DNA from 2 places in the Spirochaeta dissipatitropha genome. Region 1 is predicted to be linked to the other one. Evidence: riboswitches for the same ligand, from Rfam matches in the RefSeq annotation. Region 1 holds a riboswitch; the other holds the start of a gene.

Region 1 (7,927 bases):
GTTCAAGTCCAAGCGACCAGCTAGTACCTTCATTCAAGGTGCCTCTCGCCGCAATCCTGAATGAATCTAGACTGCCCTGATTCGGCAGATAGGTACTGGCTGCAGATGCTGATAGATTCAGATTTCTGACCGGTCCCTGAAATGTGGCTGCGTCCTGAAGTCGTACCAGTTCCAGGCTCAGCATGGATTGATGATACGAGACAAAACTGGTGAGCTCCGGTAGTGCAGGCATGGCTATTTCAGTCGGTAATGGAATTGGAATGTTCTGGAGATCACTGAGAAGAATCTCCGGATTCCGTGTGAGTCTACGTAGACTTTCAAGCTGAATGTTCTGTTGTGAGCGCGCATTCTCTATGTCTATCCGAGCTGCAATAATGCGGTCATCTGCCTGCAGAACCTGCAGACTCTCAGGATCCCTACGCTGCACCGTAACGAGCTGTTCCCTGCTCAGCTGGGCATCGGCCAGGCTTTGTTGTGCATTCAACTCGACTCTTTGCTGGTCAAGAACAGAAGAAAGAATGCTGAATATCTGCGCGGTAATTGATGCCGCCCTATCCTTGAGTTCTTTTTCCTGGCGCAGTTCCTGCTGAAGCTTTCGGATTTCATCCGTCGTAATCCGCTGACCTCCGAGCACATCAGTAATTCTGTGACTCAGCTGCAGCGAAGGGGCAATACTGTTATTATTCGAAAGCTGATCATCCAGATACAGTCTGATATCTGCGGCAGTCTGCAAACTGGTATTTCCCGACTCTCCCCACCTGAACACCAACTCAGGACCACCACTGATTACATTGTAAGCTGAAGCATTCGCCGGCACCTGATGTGCCGCAGACAGACTGCCCTGCACCGCAATGGCTGCATAGGTCGGTAGTTCCGAAGCATCATCTCTGAGTCCCGAAATTCTCTGATCCAGCAGTATTCCCTGAATCACCCTATCCTCCCGTATCGCCATGGATACAAGATCCCCAAGCGACAAAGCAGTGTCGTTGGCAGCAAGACCCGTACTGAAGGACAGCCCGAAGCACAATCCTACCAGAGATATAATTAAATTTTTCCTGTAACGTCTCATGATCTACATGAAGCAATTCACGTGCCAGGCTGGGCACGAAAAAGCAGAAATATGCAAGTTGTTTACCGGAAGCAAGTTATAACGAAGAGCTATACCAGAGCACAAGGACACAAGCAGAAAAAATCATGTAACTGTAACTATTTTACGCATCCCATAGATAAGTGCTGTGTAATAAATACACAGTAGGGAGTTTCCTTGAGTAGTTAGAAAACTCCACAAAAACTATTCGATAAAAGATTATCCTGCCATAACTTACGACAGAAAAACGCATACATTTTCTCAAATCCCTGAATATAGATTTAATTAGTGGCAGGATAATGAAATGATTGAAATCTTTGTGGAGTTTTCTAACTACTCAACAAATCCTGGCTGAGGCATGCGGAGGACGCCGGAGGCGGTCCCGGGCAGGGCTTGCCCGTACCGGGACGGGAGGCGTCAGCCGCACTCCGGAGCTCGCCGACCCCGGCAGACTGGCTGGAGGGCGGGATCTATGACCGAGGGCTCGTGGCTTGGCTGTCGGGTGCCGGGGACAGCCCCTATGCCGTACTTGAATTCGGACTACCAGTCGGCACCCCAGAAGCGCAAGGTGCCTGCGTAATGTGCAGTCAGGAGTATTGCGATCCACAGCAGGGCGGTGAATGCGATTAGGGCTATGTCCCGTCGGCGTACTGGAATGCTGCGGTAATATACGGCTGTGGATGTGCTGCGTTTGCTGTCGAGTGAGAAGCCGCGGACTTCCATGGCTTGAGCTCCCCGTTCGGCGCGTCGTAGGGCTCCCAGGAGTACTCCGCGGGCGGTGGCCAGCCAGCTGTGGAATCGTGAACGGACGATTCTGTGTTCACGGGTGTTCAGGCGGCGTAGTTTGAGTGATCTGCGGATCCACATCATGTCATCGCCGATGAGGGGAAGAAGGCGATGGGCTGTCATGAGGCCGCTGCTGACTGCTGGAGAGATGCCGAGATTCTGCGTCAGGCTTAATGCCAGGTCGCGGGGGTTTGTGGTGAAGCTGAAGACGATTCCCCAGAAAGCAAAGTTGGCGATGCGCAGGCCGAGGATCAGTCCGGGATTCCAACGGGCATCCAGCTGTGCTTCGGCGTTGCCGAATACGTTATTGGCCAGCACGAGGCTCCAGACGGTTATGGCGAACATGCCGAGTACAGGGAGCAGGCGGTATGGCGGGATCCGGGCGCCGATCCAGACCAGGAGAACCGCGGTGAGGGCTCCGGCGGCCAGGCTGAAGGGGTCCCAGAGTATGGTTGCCAGCAGTACGGAAAACAGGGCACAGCCCAGCTTGACGACGGGGTTGCAGGACTGCAGCCAGCCAGGTTTTTCAATGTGATCCATCATTTTCATCCGCATAGCAGTACCTCATCAGCTATTGTCTGTACCAGATCCCAGTCATGGGTAGCTACTATAACGGCTGCTCCCCGACGGGCATGTCCGGTGATATCCTGCAGAATCCGGGTTCTGAAGGCGGGATCCTGACCCTGGGTGGGTTCATCGAGCAGCAGCAGTTCCGGTGTGCTGATATGTGCCAGCCCCAGGTTCAGGCGGCGTTTCTGTCCGTGACTGAGTCGATATGGTGAGTACTGTCTGCTGCGAGCCAGACCGAAGTGCTGCAGGACCGGCATGGCGGATTCCAGATCTGATCCGAGCTCGCGCCATACCCGGTTATAGAGAAAGAGGTGTTCGGGGTTCTGCGGGATCAGCAGCCGACGCCGGGGCAGTGATATGTTTCCCTCACCCGGTTTGAGCAGTCCTGCCAGCACGGCGAGCAGGGTTGATTTCCCGCTGCCGTTCGGCCCGACTATTGCCAGGATTTTCCCGGCGGGCAGCTGGATATTGACTCCTGACCACAGAGGGGCGGCGGCAGATCGATACCTGTAGGAGATATTGCGGGCTGAGACCAGCGGACGGGTGATTTCTTTTCCGGTGTGGGCCGGGAGTTGACTCTGTATTTCCTGCAGGTGCCGCTGAGCTGTGGGTCTTGTTTGCTGTGCCGAGGTTGCAGATGTGGCGTACCCAGGGGCTGTTGGTGCGGCCTGGACAGGGACAGAGGGGATCAGTCCCGCTGTGTCCAATCTGAGGTGCATCAGCTGGTCATTATGGGGGCCGGAATAGGCATGATCGACACATATCATGGCGGTTTCGGGTTGATTTGAGAGCATGGTCTGCAGTCCGTGCCATAGGTACTCGCGCTCCCAGGGGTCCAGCTGACTGGTGATTTCGTCCAGTAGAAGCAGTCTGGGCTGCTGGATCATTATTGCTGCCAGAGCCAGCAGCTGCTTCTGACCTCCGGAGAGTTGATCGATGCGCCTGGATACCAGGTTCTGCAGCCGCCAGCGCTGTACACATTCATTGTACCGGAGTTCCATTTCCGGTCGGGCCATACCCAGTTGTTCGAGACTGAAGTAGAGTTCGTCGTCGGCGTTCAGGGTGCAGAACTGACTGTCAGGATCCTGGAATACCAGGCCTATTTCACTGCGTTCGGCTGCTGTTCTGCTGCCTGTGTCCTGGCCCTTGTAGAGTATGCGCCCTGTCAGATGACAGACTGCTTCATGCGGAGAGTTTTCCTCTGAGCGCAGCAGTCCTTTTATGACTGCCAGCAGTGTGCTTTTTCCACAGCCATTGTCACCGGACAGCAGAATTTGCTGACCGGGATACACCTGCAGATTAATGTTTTCGAACAGGCTTTGACGGTGGCCGGCCCAGCAAAGGCCCAGGCCCTGCAGTTCAAGCAGGGCCTGGGAGACTAATGCACCGTGTGATCTGCCATTTGATGTGCCAGGTGAATTCTGGCAAGCGCTGGTGCTGGCACCGATACCGGGGCTGGTTATAGTGCTGGTGTCGGCACCGATATCGGGGCTGGCGCTGGTATTGATTGACTCAGTCTGCATCCTGCTCACTATCCTCAAGCTCACTGCCTTCTGTTTCACGGCCGCGGGATGCCATTACTGCTCGATACAGCACATAGGCCAGCCCCCCACCGAGTACGACGCCGCTGAGACTGCGGATTGCATACATGCTGATTACGTAGCCGGGTGACAGGGTCCAGTAGCTGAAGCGAAACCAGGTATATACGAAACTGAACTGGGCGGTTACAAACCCGGCGACCAGACTCATGATCAGATTGCGGTGGCGGTATTTCGTGAACAGAAAGGGGACTTCAGAGCCGCTACCCTGCACCAGTCCGGTCAGGAGCATAACCAGCCCGGAGGGATTACCGGCAAATACCTGGGTAATAACACTGACCATTGCGGAATAGAATGCGGACCCCGGATGGGGAAACATGAGCGCACAGAAAATTGCGCCGGAGAACCAGACGCCAAACACTATGTCCATTGCCAACGGGCCGATGATGCCCTGCAGCAGCATCCATACCTGCACCCATCCCAGGTACAACAGTCCGAATACAGCCGATATAACAATAAGACCAAGAATATCCTTCAGATTCCATTTTGCTGATGTGTTCATTATATGTTCTCCTTTTCTTTGCGACGATTATGCGGGGCGGAAGCGCTGGGACTCCCCTTGGATATGGTTGCGGTGAGTACTACGTGAGGAGTTGTCTGTCCAGAGCGGACAAAGGCACTTGCCAGCTGGTGGAAAATCTGACTGAGTTCTCCATCCAGCCGGGTACAGAAATGCTTTGGAGATACCTCAAGGTCGACGGCTGGTTTTTGAGCTGCCTGATTGAACAGTTCGATCTCACGGACTATTTCCTGCATATAATCTGGATTACCCATTGGATACAGGGCGCACTGTGCAGCGCTGATAATACCGTTGCCATGAGAGGATCTCACGGGCAGTGATTCATTCTGAATATCACCACCGTCCGGGGTGCAGATCGGGTCGCCGGGTTCACCCGGGCAACCGCGTGACCAGGTCGCAGACAGGACTACGTGACCTCCGGCGCGGCAGGCAGCGGCATATACCTCATGAACCGCATCGAACACGGTCTGGCTGGGACCTGCCAGATAGGTACTCAGGTCATCGCTTTCCACCCGTAAATCTGTACGATTTTTAAGCGGGGCAATGGCCTCGAGGATTATTGGTACGAAGTCGCTCTCCATGGGATAGAGAGAAAACTGACAGCCTATAAGCATAGAGCCTCCTTGAGCACACAAAAGCCGCCTGTCGAGAGGCGGCTTTGAACAAGAGGAAACGCTCCTGTACGGAGATGATTCACCTGCTGTCTTGCGCTCTCCCTACGCCGGTACTAACCGGATCAGGTTCAACGGGTCAGGGGCTCATTGCTCCCCTATCTCAGTCCTGCATGACAGGACCCCCCGGCGGCTTGTTTTCGTGCTTGCTTACTTGATACGGAGAGTCTAAAAAAGATGAGCAAAACTGTCAACAGTCGATGATGTTTTCCGGCATAGCGGGTGTTAATTTTTAATGAATTAAATATTTACCGTAAGAGAAGGTTGTGGATATTCGATTTAGGGTGTCGGCAGGAACAGTAATATTCTACAGACAGATTACTCACGACCTGAGGTGTACGCTTGTTTCTGTATTATCAACGGTTCATCAAACCATTCGACTGATAGCATTTCAGGTTTTGGGATCTCGGCAATCAACTGCAAAGGTCATGTGAAAACTTGTTCCGATGCCGGGACTGCTCTCACAGCGAATGTTTCCCTTCCATATTCTATGCATAAGATTATACACAATGTACAGGCCAAGTCCGCTTCCCCCCTGTCCCATTCTGGTAGTGAAAAATGGTTCAAATATGTCCTCAACTATTTCCCTGCTCACACCTTTGCCATTATCTGAATAATGAATGAGCACACTATTTTTATCTGCCGAGCAGTTTATCATGATTTCTCCTCCAGGTTTGGAATCGAAACCATGGACTATGGAGTTTGTAACTAAATTGCTGATTATCTGAGCGATAGTTCCCGGTGGTCCAAACATGGCAATTTCATCAGAGCAGGAAATTGTTACTGAATAGCCTTTCTTACCTAATTTAGGCTTAAGGCTGGTCACAATATCCTCAAGATATTGCTTGAGATTAAAGCTCTTGAACTCTTCATTAGACTGATCTACTGCAATTGTCTTAAAACTACGAATCAAATCAGCAGCGCGAACAAGATTACCCTCAATCAGAGATGTTTCTTCATCAAGAATCTGCAGAAAGTCGTAGAACAGTGTCCGAGTGAGGCTCCCCTGACCGTGATGCTCTAAAATCTCTTCTGCCCTCAGTCTCAGATCACTGGCGGTAGTAAGTCCGATTCCGATCGGTGTATTGATTTCATGAGCAATACCAGCAACCAGTTTTCCCAGAGCAGCCATTTTCTCGGACTGAATCATTTGCTCCTCGGACCGAATCCGCTCTTCCCACAAACGAATAGAGCGAATTGTATTACTGATATGAGAACTGAGAGTATCAAGAACATCAAGTGCAATCAAATTAGCATCCACTGACAGGAAGCCATTTAAATCCTGGTAAAAAAACAAAGGCTGCACCACAGTAATCAGATCCGGGTTATCGGTCTGTCTGAACAACTCGGGATGTGGATCATGTAATGAGGAAACTACACCTTCTTCTGGAAGAAATTTGCGTTCAATCTCATTATATACAAGTTTCAGCGAGGCTTTTTTACCAGATGCCGAAATAAGAGCAAGCCGACCTCCACGGAAGCCTAATTCTGGTAAAGAGGAGGCAAGTAGATCAATTAACTCAGGCTGGCTCGATGTCTTGTTCAAGCTTTGATTCAATTTAATCAAGGTGAAATACTCTTCTTCGGAGAAAAACCGCTCTGCAGTATCTGCATTCAGTGGTGCATTCATGACAATCATCAGCGCTTTATCCAGAATAAAATCGACATAGTCGGTATCGAATTTACTATTACTTTTTATCCGAATATTTCTTTCAATCAATCGAAAAACTACACGCCATTCAGCGCCAGTGAATTCTGAACCAGTAAAACCAAAAGCAACATCACTCATGTATTCCAGAAGCTTAGAAAGAAATATGTCAGGGTTCCGCTGTTCCAGTGATTCCAGAAACGAGGTTTCCAGTTTCTGGAAAAAAGCATACATTATTTCATTATTGAGAATAAAATCTGAGAGATGCTCAAGCAGATCCCGGCTGCCGCAGCCGCAACTTGACCGAATCTTGAGCATAGAAGGAATTTCCAGGCAAGCATCTACCTGCTCACCATTGAGTTTTTCATGAATCAGCTCTACGGCTTTTTGCACCTGTAGCTTGAACGGTTGTCGAACGGTGGTCAAGGAACTGGGCAGCATATCATCAAAACCAGTTACAAATATGTCATCTGGAACCTTGTATCCAGCTGATTCCAGATGTTTCTGCGCAGCGACAGCCATTGGATCTGTAACTACAACTACTCCCTCGAATGAAAGGTCATCGGACTTCAGAAGCTCCTTCATGGCAATCGCTCCGGAATTCGTGTGAAAATCTCCATGAACGATCCAGTCCTCGCGCACTTCAAGATTCCGTTTTTCCATCTCCTGAATAAATGCGTTTTTCCTGACCTCTGCTTCGGACTGTCCTTTGGGACCACCAATAAGTGCAAGACGGGTGAATTTATGATGGTCCAGTAAATGGGCCATAAGTTCACGAAAACCTGCACTGTTATCGATAAGAACTGAATGTACTTCATCTGCTTTATTTGTCAGGCAAACAATAGGAACCGGAGTTGTACGCTCGTTGTTTCTTTGAATTATTCTTTTCAAGACCTTATCACTGACCATGCCACCAATAATAAGGGCATCCAGTGAACTGCTTCCTACAAAATCAAGTATAAAGTAATCTTCCGGTATATCGTCTGTGTAATAACGTAAAAAATTACAAAGAAAACAGGTTAATTTAAATCCAAACTTCTGGGTTGC
Region 2 (7,927 bases), on a different contig from region 1:
TATCTCGGTGGGGCTTCCTTCGGCCGGTGAAGGCCTTGCCTACAACATTGCCCAGATTCTCCTCATGAACATGGCCTCCACGCTTGGGACTGCCGCTATGTCTGCCTGGGTCTATAACTCTACCATTATGCGTTTTGTATTTGTTGCGGCTCTCGCCATAGCGGCTTCGGCGCAGATACATGTCGGGCACATGCTTGGTGCAGGTCAGATAGATAAGGCTTACCGCAAGGTCTATACCTATTATCTGAGCGGTGTGTCCTGCTCCATTACCCTGGTGTTGCTTGCCAATCTATTCAAGACCCAGATTTTCGGAGTTTTTACTTCGGATCCGCTCATAATACAGCTTGCTTCACGCCTTATGCTGATATCTATCTTTGTCGAAATCGGTCGGGCTTCCAATCTCATTATAATTCATGCACTCAAGGGTGCTGCGGATGTCCGCTTTCCGGTATTTATCGGTATGATTTCCATGTGGGGTGTTGGGGTCCTTGGTGGACATACGCTGGGTATACGGATGGGGCTTGGTGTGGCCGGAGTGTGGGCCGGTGTTGCCATGGATGAGTTCCTTCGGGGTATAATTATGCTGCTGCGCTGGCGCAGCAAAGCCTGGACGAAAAAGGTGTTGGTTTCAAGAGCAGATACTGGTTCAGATGAGGTTGAAACTGACCATTATCCACACAGTATTTATCCCGCCGGGGCGACTGCATCGGGCATACGGGTTGCTGAGGATCTGGAGTACTGCAGTTGTGAAGATTGCGGATGTGTTGAGTCAGATTCAGATTCAGACGATGGAGATGCGGACAGATCATAGTTCGTCTGCCCGCATACTTCCTTCTTGCCTCTACTTCATGCCGGCTGCGAAATCCCTGATGATTTTTGCAAGTTCCGGAGTACGTGCTGCATAGTGCAGGGTAGCTTCCAGGAATCCGGGAGGCGCTCCGGTATCAAGCCGCTGTCCTTCAATAATGTGATGAACGACACGGCCACGCTGCATGAGCTGGTTTAGCGCATAAACGTGGTAGTATTCTTTTTCCGGTGTTCTTTCGGCATGTTTTTCCCAGCCTTCGTTCAGAAAACCGAAGAGCTCCGGTGTATACAGATATCGACCTATTGAAGCAATCGTACTGGGTTCTGTGCCGGGGAGTGGTTTTTCAACAATATCATGAACGTGCAGCCCGTCTTTTTCAAGAGCCAGAACCCCGTAACGCTCCAGGTTAGGAGGGTTATCAAGTCCTGCCAGAACAGTTTTCCCGGTCTGATGATAGGTCTCGACAAGCTGAACTGAAAGCGGTTTGTCACCGAAGTGAAGATCGTCGGGGTAGGCGACAATAAACGGCGAGTTTCCGACGAAGGTTTCTGCCTGCATCAGCGCATGGCCGGTGCCTCTCATTTCCTGCTGCCGGGTAAAGTAGACCTTCATTTTGCTGGGTGCGATCTTGTCCAGCAGCTCGGTCCGACCTTCTCTGGTGAAAATTTCTTCAAGTTCAACCTCACGGTCAAAGAAATTCTCCATACTGTGTTTCCGCCGTGAGCTGATAATCAGTACTTCACTGATTCCTGCTGCAGCAAATTCTTCGACGATGAATGCAATTGACGGTTTATCAATGAGTGGAAGCATTTCCTTCGGTATTGTCTTGGTCACCGGGAGGAAGCGGGTCCCGTATCCCCCTGCTAATATTACACCTTTCATGCTCCGGAGCTTAGCACAGACGCTTTTGATTGCCAATTGCCGGCATTGACGGATGCTCATACGCGAGATACATTTCTTTTATGGGTAAAATAAAGTGCTCGCTGATCCTGTTCAGCATTTTTATAGCAAGTATTCTGGTTTTTTCAGCTTGTACTGTTCGGCAGGACATGGATCTGACAATAGATGGTTCAGGCCGTCTGCAGCTCGAAATCAATCTTGACCGGGTATTTATGGAATACTACCGGGATCTAAGCGGAGGGGAAACGGAAGAGATCTTTGATCTGGCTGAAATTGAGGATGTGCTCACCGGATATCAAGGCATAGAGCTGCTTGAGTTGAGATCGGACAGTCCGGGGCATCTGTTTGCAGATATGCGACTTCAGGATGTCGAGCAGCTCATGCGTGACGAGCGTATGGATGTGCCGGAGATTATCTTTTTTGATCGGGCAGGTGCGCGGTCAACAATGCATATCCGCTTTGGCAGGGAAGATATTCCGAGATTTCTGCGGCTTTCACCAATCGGCGAAACACCGATTGTAGAATATCTGCTTCCTCCTGGCGATGGTTTGACCCGTGCTGACTACATTGAATATCTGTCATGGGCACTGGAGGAGTATGAGGGGAGTACTCCGATTGCCCGGGTTATTGAGCGTGCAGAAATTATGATTCGACTTGTTCCTGATGGAACGATTATCAGCCAGCGCGGTGGAAGCGTTGATGGTTCAGCAGTTGTATTCCGCGTTCCGGTGATCGATCTTGTTCTCGCGCGGAGGCCATACGAGTTCTCGCTGCAGTTTGAACAATAGGGAGTGATTTTTTAGACAGTGATTTTCATCAGCGGAATATGCTGCCGCCCCTGATCCGTGGTTTTACTCTCGTAAAGTACCAGCTCTGAAAGGCTGAAAGCCAGGCCGCGGATATTGGCTTCATTTCTCCATTTCCCGGTAACTGTAGCGACCTCCTTATTATCACTGCCGCGGCGTCGATACCCGAGAGTTATATGGGGCGTGTATCTGGGGCTTGCGCTCTGGAACCCGTTGAGTAGCAGTTCCTGTTCCAGTGCAGTGAACAGGGTTCTGCCTCTGGGATGAAGCTCATGGCTCTGCTTCTGCAGCAGCTCATTGAATCCGATCCAGCAGACCCTGGGATTCCCTTTTTCCGGAAAGTAGCCCAGTCCACCAAGCTGACAACGGATTCTGCCTGATTTCTGCTCTGTCTGCTCACTGAGTATGGCACGCTGCATGACGGCAATCAATTCAGGAATCAGACTGCGATCTGTATCTCCCAGAAAATGTAGGGTAATGTGGGTGTTGCCGGGCTGAACCCAGCGGAAAACATCCGATGGAGCGATTGATTTCAATCTTTTCTGCAGCAGCCTCAGGTGATCCTGCAGTTCTGCAGGCAGGGCAAGTGCAATGAAAAGCCGCGGGGTTTCATGTTCCTGTCTCGTTTTTGCCATGCCCCAGTATAGGCTGAAAACTGTTCTATAATAAAGACTTTCAGATATCCGCTGTATTCTTTACTGGTGCCAAACTCCGTCCCAGCCGTTCTTGATTGTTCTTTTGTATTCTGATAGCTTGCCATGTAGGGGTGCTGCTCAAGAGACAACGTTGTTGTCCCGAGGCGGCTGAGATCATACCCTTGAACCTGATCCGGGTAATGCCGGCGGAGGAAATATGCTGTTTTTGCACGTCGCTGCATGCGTTTCCACGCATATACACACCTTTCTATCAGCCTCATTGGATGATCTCATAACCCGATACTATTTTGCTATGGGGGGATCTGAATGAAGTTTCATACACGATCTGTTCTTTCTGGTTTTCTGGTACTTATTGTACTTTCTTTTTTTACCGCGGTTTCTGTAAGCGCGGGCGGACGTCCTGAAGAGCCGGCTTTTGCACCGGTGCAGGAGCGCCGGGTAGAAACCGACTCTCTGGTAATTTACAGTTATGACTCTATTCCAGGCACGCTACGCCGGGCGATAAGTGCACATATGGAAGATACATATGGTGTCAGCGTTGATCTGCAGAGAATCGGTGATACCGGGGCGGTATTTACCCAGCTCTATCTTGAGCGGCGGGCTCCGCAGGCGGATGTGGTAATCGGGCTGGATGAGAGTTATCTTCCCCGTCTCATGCAGGAGAGCATGCTTGAGGCATATGAGCCGCAGAATATGCAGCTGGTTCGCGATGACCTGCTGATTGATTCTGATTACTATGCTGTTCCTTTTGATTATGGTTATATCTCGATCAATGTGGACCGCGAGCAGCTGCCCGAGGGCCCTGCAAGCTGGAGTGATCTGACCGATCCTGCCTACCGAAATTCATTCATTATGCTGAATCCGGCTACCAGCTCACCTGGTCGCAATTTTCTGCTCTATACAATTGCAGAGTTCGGTGAAGATGGATACCTCGATTTCTGGAAAGAAATGAAACCTAATGTTCTCACGGTGACCAGCGGATGGTCTGACGGTTACGGTCTGTATACACAGGGTGAGGCGGCTATGGTAGTCAGCTATGAGACCAGTCCTGCGTATCACCGGCATTTCGAGGAAACAGACCGCTATGAATCCCTGCTTATGGACGGCGCTGCATATATGCAGATCGAGATCGCCGGGATCGTACATGGTGCAGCAAACCGACTGAATGCTGAACGTCTCATTGATTATATTCTCAGTGAGGAATTCCAGGAGCTTATACCGCTGAGTCAGATAATGTACCCGGTACATCCAGGGGTTCAGCTTCCTGAAGCATTTCTCGAAACAGAAGAAGTAACACGGCCATTGAGGCTGGATCCAGCCTATGTAGGCGATAATATTTCCAGGTGGTTAAACGAATGGGAAGACGTAATGCGTTAGGATTCCTGCGCATGAACATATCCAGGCGCGCCCCTCATTTGACGGGTGCGCTGTTTCTCTTTCTGCTTGTACCGCCACTACTGGCAGTACTCGGGGCAGGGGTGGCTGACACCTGGTATCGTGGAGGCAGTAGTGCGCTTATCGAACTGCTTTCCCAGCTGCGGCGTCCTGCAGTGCTGGGAAGCATTCGCTTTTCCCTGATCCAGGCAGCTGCATCTGCTGTAATCAGTGTGCTGCTGGCATTGCCCGGAGCGTGGTTTCTGAGTCACAGCAGCTTTCCAGGTAAACGTGCAATTCAGAGCCTGACTTTACTGCCGTTTGTACTGCCGAGCCTGATTATCGTACTCGCCATTATCAGCATGTATGGAAGGGCGGGCTTCCTCAGCCGTCTGTTTTCTGCTGATATCTCTCTGGTTTACTCCCCATTCGGAATAATTCTGGCCCATGTTCTGTTCAATATCTCGGTTGCTTTAAGAATGATTTCATCGGGATGGCTGGCTGTTGATCGAAGGTATATCGAGGTTTCCCGATCGCTGGGAGAAAGCACTGCTGTACGGCTGCTTCGGATAGACCTTCCGCTGCTCATGCCATCGATTGTCTCGGCTCTCTCCATAATCTTCCTGTACTGCTTCGTCAGTTTCGGAATCGTGCTGATCTTCGGTGGTGTCCGATACAGTACCCTGGAAGTGCGCATCTATCAGGAAATGTTTCAGGGATTAAATCTCGGTGGGGCTGCCTTGTTGTCATTGGTGCAGATTCTCATAACCGGTCTGGTATTATTCATTCTGCAGTTTGCCGGGCGTTATCATCTGCAGCCGCGTGGCAGACGCTTTCTGGTCCGAAGCTGGGAACAACTCGGTAGTGGACTGCGAATTTCCTGCATAAGCTACTGGGCTTTTATAGGAACGGTGTTTTTCTCTCCTTTGTTGACCCTGCTCATCCGGGCCTTCCGGCCTGGCGGGAGCTGGAGTCTGGCCGCATTCAGGGCATTGCTCGGCGGAGGGCGCCTTGGTGACCGTGATCTGGCAGAGATCATGAGAGCAAGCCCTGCGGAGCTATTCGTGAACAGTCTGCTTCTGGCTTCTGCGGCAGCCTTGCTGTGCTGTCTGCTTGCATATACTGCAGCCCGACTGATGCGCGGACGCAGCTCGCGAACGCTGGATGCCGCCCTCATGCTCCCCCTGGCTATTTCCAGCGTGACCTTCAGTCTGGGTATGCGGATAATCTGGCTTGGAAGAATGCCGGAGTTTGCGATAATCGCTTTGACCCAGTCCGTTATGGGATTCCCGATGGTTTTCCGCCTCTTCCGTACAGCACTGGAGGATTTTCCGCGGAACTATACCGAGGCAGCCCAGAGTGTCGGGGCCGGCTGGCTGTTCAGGTTGTTTACACTGGATATTCCGGTGCTCAGACGTTCGCTTGTGAATGGCTATATACTGGCTTTCGCCCTCAGTCTGGCTGATTTTACCGCTGTGCTGACGATAGCCAGAGGAAATCTGGTGACATTTCCGGTTGCGTTGTACCGTCTGATAGGTTTTCAGAGCTTTGATGCCGCCCTTGCACTCGGCGTGCTCTATATCGTAATAGTTCTGCTATGCTTCTGGGGAATCGACGTCAGCTCGTATCGCAGGGAGGAGCAAGGTTTATGATCGAGATATGTAATATTACCAGACGCTATGATGATTTTTTTCTGCAGACTGATTTCCATGTAGAATCTAATGAGATCGTCAGTCTGCTCGGTTCAAGTGGAAGCGGGAAGACCACCAGTCTTCGGATTATTGCTGGCTTTGAGGAAATGGACAGCGGTAGTATTCTGCTGAACGGGCAGGATGTATCTCATCTGCCCCCGCAGAAACGCTGTCTTGGTCTGGTTTTTCAGGATTACACTCTGTTTCCGCATCTGGATGTTGCCCGAAACATAGCCTATGGTCTGAGGGCACAGGGAATGGCTAAAACAGAACATGGACCGAGGGTGTCAGAACTGCTGGAACTGGTTGGACTCTCCGGATTCGGAGGGAGATCTGTTCAGACTCTCTCAGGTGGTGAACAGCAGAGGGTAGCCCTGGCCAGAGCCCTGGCTCCCAGACCGCAGGCCCTCCTGCTCGATGAGCCATTTTCGGCGGTAGATACCGAGCGGCGGGATGAACTTCGCCGCCATATCCGGAGAATTCAGCGGGAACTGCAGATCCCCATGATCTTTGTAACGCACAGCCAGAGCGAAGCCCTCTCGATTTCTGACAGAATCGTTATAATGAAGGATGGTGCGATTCTTGAGGTTGGCAGTCCCAGAGAACTGTATCTTAATCCCGTAAGTGAATATACCGCCAGATTTCTGGGCAAGGCAAATTATCTGCCCTTTCCATCCGGGGAGAGGCAATTGTATCGCCCCGAACAGCTGCATTTATCCCGGGATTATTCCAGTGACAGTGCGTTCAGGGTAAGGATCAGTCAGCGACATTATCACGGGGCTGTCTATGAATTTGATCTGGAATCGGACTACGGCTTACTTACTGCATCATGCATGGAGGAGTTTTTCGAAGGCGAGCAACTCTGGTGTACTGCTTCTCAGAGAATAGTGTCCCGCAGTACCTGATACGCACTGCTTTCTGCAAGAAAAGTATTCTTCATTGCGTAGTCGAGCGCACTCATACCGCGGGAGTCACGTATTTCTGGATCAGCATCACTGATCAGCAGTAAATGGATAACAGGTCCCGCATCAATCTGGAGATTTTCAGCGGCATGCATGAGAGCTGTTTTTCCATCCTTATCCTGGAGGTTGACATCGGCACCGGCTTGAATCAGGGTAGCAATGATTTCCTCCTTGCCGTTCCACTGTACCGCATGAATTAGTGAATGACGGCCTTTTTTATCCCTGAGATTGGGATCGGAACCAGCATTGAGCAGTGCTGCCACCGATGAAAGTCGTGATTGATACATTGCGGCAGCCATCAGGGCAGTCAGGCCTTCATAATCGCAGATCATATAGGGAGAGCCGTACTCCAGTAGAATCTGAACGGCTCCAGGAAGGTTGGCCCGTGTTGCCGCCAGAATCAGGGCTGTTCTACCCTGTGAATCAATCAGGCCTGGATCTGCTCCTTCCTCAAGAAGCAGCTTGAGTATTGCCTCATTGTTGCTGCTTGAGGCTGCATAGTGCAAGGCACTGCGACCCTCGTTGTCTGTGAGGTTTATGCCGATACCAGTCTGGAGCAAAATTCTGCAGATCTTCGGATCAGGGTTGTAGGCAGCCGCCGCCATCAGGCAGGTCATGCCTTTGCTGGTCACTGCAGCAGGATCTGCCCCTGCGGTAAGAAGCACTGCCATAATGTCCGTATTGGCATTATAGGAAGCGGCATGATGCAGGACACTGAAACCCTCACGGT

Evidence for each region. Region 1 has a riboswitch for thiamine pyrophosphate ahead of ACYQ2L_RS16300 (YkoF family thiamine/hydroxymethylpyrimidine-binding protein). Riboswitches for the same ligand answer to the same signal wherever they lie in the genome.
Region 2: linked by a shared signal. The riboswitch ahead of ACYQ2L_RS15750 (thiamine ABC transporter substrate-binding protein) and the one ahead of ACYQ2L_RS16300 (YkoF family thiamine/hydroxymethylpyrimidine-binding protein) in region 1 are both predicted to bind thiamine pyrophosphate.

What each region holds. Positions count from the first base shown of each region.
Region 1 is NZ_BAAHXT010000021.1:525-8,451, reverse strand. It holds gene ACYQ2L_RS16320 (TolC family protein) at 1-1,069, opposite strand, end outside; gene ACYQ2L_RS16315 (energy-coupling factor transporter transmembrane component T family protein) at 1,628-2,428, opposite strand; gene ACYQ2L_RS16310 (ABC transporter ATP-binding protein) at 2,419-3,966, opposite strand; gene ACYQ2L_RS16305 (ECF transporter S component) at 3,956-4,543, opposite strand; gene ACYQ2L_RS16300 (YkoF family thiamine/hydroxymethylpyrimidine-binding protein) at 4,543-5,175, opposite strand; TPP riboswitch at 5,257-5,371, opposite strand; gene ACYQ2L_RS16295 (ATP-binding protein) at 5,624-7,927, opposite strand, start outside.
Region 2 is NZ_BAAHXT010000017.1:41,758-49,684, forward strand. It holds gene ACYQ2L_RS15730 (MATE family efflux transporter) at 1-811, shown strand, start outside; gene ACYQ2L_RS15735 (UTP--glucose-1-phosphate uridylyltransferase) at 842-1,690, opposite strand; gene ACYQ2L_RS15740 (hypothetical protein) at 1,771-2,496, shown strand; gene thpR (RNA 2',3'-cyclic phosphodiesterase) at 2,508-3,149, opposite strand; TPP riboswitch at 3,267-3,381, shown strand; gene ACYQ2L_RS15750 (thiamine ABC transporter substrate-binding protein) at 3,477-4,547, shown strand; gene ACYQ2L_RS15755 (ABC transporter permease) at 4,526-6,196, shown strand; gene ACYQ2L_RS15760 (ABC transporter ATP-binding protein) at 6,193-7,140, shown strand; gene ACYQ2L_RS15765 (ankyrin repeat domain-containing protein) at 7,113-7,927, opposite strand, start outside.